One region of the Noviherbaspirillum sp. ST9 genome, then DNA from elsewhere that is predicted to be linked to it. Evidence: predicted binding sites of a transcription regulator. Region 1 holds the regulator's gene; the other holds the start of a gene.

What was found. The regulator LexA, encoded in region 1, represses DNA repair genes until DNA is damaged. The targets are predictions, from matches to a motif close to ACTGTATNNNNATACAGT.
Region 2: ACNOHI_RS03525 (error-prone DNA polymerase) is a predicted target of LexA. The motif match lies at 1,382-1,399, and genes of this name have one in related genera.

The regions. Positions count from the first base shown of each region.
Region 1 is NZ_JBLWFR010000013.1:23,843-26,300, reverse strand. Features, by position in the region: gene priB (primosomal replication protein N) at 1-218, opposite strand, end outside; gene rpsF (30S ribosomal protein S6) at 237-605, opposite strand; gene lexA (transcriptional repressor LexA) at 865-1,521, shown strand; gene ACNOHI_RS23155 (RNA methyltransferase) at 1,588-2,349, opposite strand.
Region 2 is NZ_JBLWFR010000002.1:19,695-22,152, forward strand. Features, by position in the region: gene ACNOHI_RS03525 (error-prone DNA polymerase) at 1-1,367, opposite strand, end outside; gene ACNOHI_RS03530 (hypothetical protein) at 1,536-1,745, shown strand; gene ACNOHI_RS03535 (polysaccharide pyruvyl transferase family protein) at 1,894-2,458, shown strand, end outside.

The DNA.
Region 1 (2,458 bases):
GTGAACAGAAACATTTCCCCTAATGCTGCCCGGTTGAATCTTCCGGAGATTTCGCCTGCGGCGACCGCGGCAATCTCCATGTCAACCTGGCGCGGGATGCTTGCTTCCACCTGTTCCGAACTGTGCTGCAATTTTGCTGACACGATCGGGATGCCTGCCGGGGTATAGCGCACTACGTCGCGCTCGGCAATGGCAGCAATCAGGCGAAGTTGGTTCACTCTCCTCGGCTGCCGCAATTACGCAGCGGACGCCTCTGCACGTTGGGATTTGGCAGCATCTTCCTTCTGGACAGCCTTCATCATCGGCGACGGGGCGGTTTCAGCCTTCTTCATCTTGACGGTGAGGTGGCGCAGGACGGCGTCGTTGAACTTGAAGCCCGTTTCGAGTTCAGCCAGGGTTTCGTTGTCGCACTCGATGTTCATGCAAACATAGTGTGCCTTGGCCAGCTTCTGGATCATGTAAGCCAGTTGACGGCGGCCCCAGTCTTCGACACGGTGGACCTTGCCGTTACGGGCGGTAACGATGCCCTTGTAGCGTTCGATCATCGCGGGCACTTGCTCGCTCTGATCCGGATGGACGATAAATACGATTTCGTAATGACGCATGAATTCTCCTTTTGGACGGATTGAAAAATCGCCCACCCCGGCGTCAAGACGGGTGTGGGAAGAGGAAAGCCCGCCATAATAACCCGTTCTGAAAGAAAGCTCAATGCTTTCAAGCCCTTAAGGCAAGGAACCGGGAAATCGGACATTTTCGAGGCAAGCGCCGCCAAATAACCAGCAAATACGCTTGCATTCGCATAAATCCTGTATAAAAATACAGGCTGTCTATACACACAGCGCTGGATAACCCCAGTGAATCGCCATGATCAAGCTGACCGCCCGCCAGGAGCAAATCCTGAACCTGATCAGGGAAGCCATTGAAAACACCGGATTCCCTCCCACCCGGGCCGAAATTGCCGCCGAGCTCGGCTTCCGCTCAGCGAACGCTGCCGAGGAACATTTGCAGGCGCTTGCCCGCAAGGGAGCAATCGAAATATCCCCCGGCACGTCTCGCGGCATTCGTCTTCGCGACATGGGCAAAGACAGCACAAGCGTGGCGCGACAAATGGCCTTGCCGCATCCCGGCCTCATGCAACTGAGTCTGCCGCTGGTTGGCCGCGTCGCCGCCGGCTCGCCGATTCTTGCACAGGAACATATTGAAACCACGTACAGCGTGGACCCCTCGCTGTTTTCTGCAAAGCCGGACTACCTGCTGAAAGTGCGCGGATTGTCGATGCGGGATGTCGGCATTCTCGACGGTGACCTGTTGGCCGTAAAAAAGGCCGACTCCGCAAAGAATGGGCAGATCGTCGTTGCCCGCCTTGGCGACGACGTGACGGTCAAGCGCTACCGCAAGACGGGCAGCGTCATTGAACTCCTTCCCGAAAACCCGGATTTTGAACCTATCGTTGTCGATGGTAGGGAAGATAATTTTGCTCTTGAAGGGCTCGCGGTGGGCCTTTTGCGCGCCTGGGGCTGAATTAGCTGAGTCGCGCAAGCGCCTTCGCTACAGCCCCGCAAGAGGCAATTCGACGCGGACACGAAATTACTGCTGTCCGAGTTTCTTCATGATTTGGCGGGCAATCCCACGCAGGATGTTCACCTCTTCTGTTTCCAGCTGGGCTCGGGAGAACAGGCGCTTCAGCCGGGGCATTAATTTCTTCGGGTTTGATGGATCAAGAAATTCAACGGCGACAAGCGCCTGCTCAAGGTGCGCATACATGCCCTCAATCTGACCCAGATCCGCTGCCACTCCCTGAAAACCGATCGGAGAAACAGGCAGCGCCTCGCCTGTGGCAGCCACGCGCGCTTCATATGCAAGCAGCTGCACTGCCTGAGCCAGGTTCAACGACGAGTATTCAGGGTTTGCCGGAATATTGATGAGCACGTTGCACCTTTCAATAATCTCGTTCGGCAGACCATAGCGCTCACTCCCGAACACGAGCGCGGCATTCAGGCTCGCCTCCCCTGCAAGCTGTGCGGCCAGCGCCCTGGGCTGCGTTACAGGCGGCGAAAACTCCCTCAATCTGGCGCTGAGTGCCGCAGCAAAGTTGCAGCCTTCCAGCGCCTCTTCAATCGTTTCAACGATCCTGGCGGACTGCAGTACATCCACTGCGCCGCTGGCGAATGCCACTGCCTCCTCGTGCGTAGTCGCATTGGCAAACCGAGGATTGACAAGCACAAGTTGTGAAAATCCCATCGTCTTCATCGCCCGCGCGGCAGCGCCGATGTTACCGGGATGACTGGTGCCGACCAGGACAAAGCGCAGGCGGCTGAAAAGAGAATTACTGGTTTGAGGCTGGTTCATTTAAAATAGCGGCATTACGCGGGAACCGGCTTGTTGCCGATTGTTGCCGCATCGCTCATTAATCTTATTTCATGTGGTTCCGCGCGGTAGGCGACGGTACCGCAATTTT
Region 2 (2,458 bases), on a different contig from region 1:
TCCCACCAGCGATGCGACTTGGCGATCCTGTCGACGATGAAGAGATCGACCCCGAGCGCCTTGCCGACGTCGCGCAGCACGCTGCGCGGCTTGTAGCTGATGACAACCGCGGTGAGCGCGGCGCGCAGGCGGCCGTACTTGCCGTAGATGTACTGGATGACTTCCTCGCGCCGCTGGTGCTCGAAGTCGACGTCGATGTCGGGCGGCTCGTTGCGCTCCTTCGAGATGAAGCGCTCGAACAGGGAATGGCTGCGCGATGGATCGACCTCGGTGATGCCGAGGCAATAGCAGACGGCGGAGTTGGCCGCCGAGCCGCGCCCCTGGCAGAGGATGTGCCGGCTGCGCGCGAAGCTCACGATGTCGTACACAGTGAGGAAGTAGGGTTCGTACGCCATTTCGGCAATCAGCTTGAGCTCGTACTCGACCAGCTCCTGGACCTTCGCCGGAATGCCTTTCGGATAACGGCGATGCGCGCCGGTCCAGGTTTCCCTGCGCAGGTAGCCGGCTGGCGTTTCTCCCGGCGGCACCAACTCGTCGGGGTATTCGTAGCGCAGTTCGTCCAGCGAGAAGGTGCACAGGCTTGCGATCCGCACGCTTTCCGCCAGTGCGGCCGGCGAATAGATGTTCCCCAGGCGCAACCGCGAGCGCAGGTGCTGTTCCGCATTGGGGGCGAGATCGAATCCGCATTCGGCAATCGGCTTGCCCAGCCGGATGGCGGTCAGCGTATCCTGCAGCGGCTTGCGCGAGCGCACATGCATGCAGACATCGCCGGTCGCTACGATGGGAAGGGCATGTTCCTGCGCGACCTGTTCGACGACGGTGCGGTGCATGTCGTCGCCCGAGCGGTGCAGCAGCGTCATCGCGATCCATGCGCGGCCGGGGAAGGTACGCAGCAGCCATTCGGCCTGCGGCGCCAGCGTGGCGGCATCGATGCCGTGTTCGGGCACGAGGATCGCCAGGCAATGTGGCATACCGCGCAAATGAGCATGGGCGGGTTCCGGTGCGTGCAGGTCTTCCGGCATGAGGTGGTATGCGCCTTTTTCGGCGCGCATGCGGGCGAGGGTGATCAGTTCGCACAAGTTGCCGTAGCCCTCGCGGTTCTGTGCAAGCAGGATCAGCGAAAAGGCAGGGCGGCCATCGTCGCGCACCAGCCGGAACTGGCTGCCGATCAGCAGGGGCAGGCCGGCCTGTTTGGCATCCACATGCGCGCGCACCACCCCTGCAAGCGAGCATTCATCCGTGATCGCCAGCGCCGCATAGCCCAGGCTCGCCGCGCGCGCCACCAGTTCTTCCGCATGCGAGGCGCCCCGCAGGAAGCTGAAATTGGTCACACATTGCAGTTCGGCATAGGCGGGAAGGGCGGACATGCTGCAGATCGTATACTGTACAAAAACACAGTATATGATCTGCAGCAGGTTTCGTCACGGTAAGGATGCGTCTGTTGTGCCGGTTGCATGCGGCAGCGATTGCGCCTGCTCAAAGGTTATCAATTGCACAACGGTAGACTCATCCTGATCCAACCGCAGGAGGCCGCCATGGTTACATCGCAAAGCGTGAAGGCATGCACCATTGCGTTGCCGCTGGCGGTCGCCATCGCTGCCTGCGGCGGGGGCGGCGGCGATCCCGGTGTCTCGCCGCAAGCGAACAATGGCGCCGACACGCGGCTGCATCCGGAAACGTATGTCGAACGCTGGTGGCCAGGATGCAGCGAAGGCGCTCCCTGTACACCGCTAGCCGCGCGCTGAGCGCCGCCATGCCTTACCGCCATCGCCTCCAGCGGCTACATCAACGGCGACTGCTGCGCCTGCAGCGCCGCCTGCGCGCTTTTCTCCCGGCTTTCCTGCGCCGACCTCCGCGACAGCGGCCATCCTCGTGACAGGAGGCGGGTATATCATGGCCTTCGTGATTCCAGCAGCATCCGACGCCGTTCCCACCATCCTGTTTGGCGCATTCGACCGCCACAACTTCGGCGACCTGCTGTTTCCGCACATTGCCCTTGCCTTGCTTTCGCCGGCACATCCCGTCCTTGCCGGCGTGGCCGCACGCGACCTGCGTACCTTCGGCGGACATCGCGTCGAGGCGCTTGCCGACCTCGCCGCGCGCTTGCGCGACCAGCCGGTCAACATCCTCCACGTCGGCGGCGAACTGCTTGCCTGCGACATATGGCAGGCCGCGGTGATGACCTTGCCTCCGGAGGAAGCGCTGGACACCATCCTGCGCTTCGATGAACGCCCGCGCGATGCCCGCGAATGGGCGCGGCAAAGGACAGGCATTGCCGCGCTGGCGCCCTACACCGTCAATCGCGCCCTGTTTCCACGAGCGAAATGCGTGGTCTTCAACGCAGTGGGCGGCGTGGATCTCGATGGATGGGACCAGGCATTCCGCGACGAGGTGCTGGAAAAGTTGCGCAACGCTGATGCAGTCGGCGTCCGCGATACCGTTACGCAGGCACTCCTGC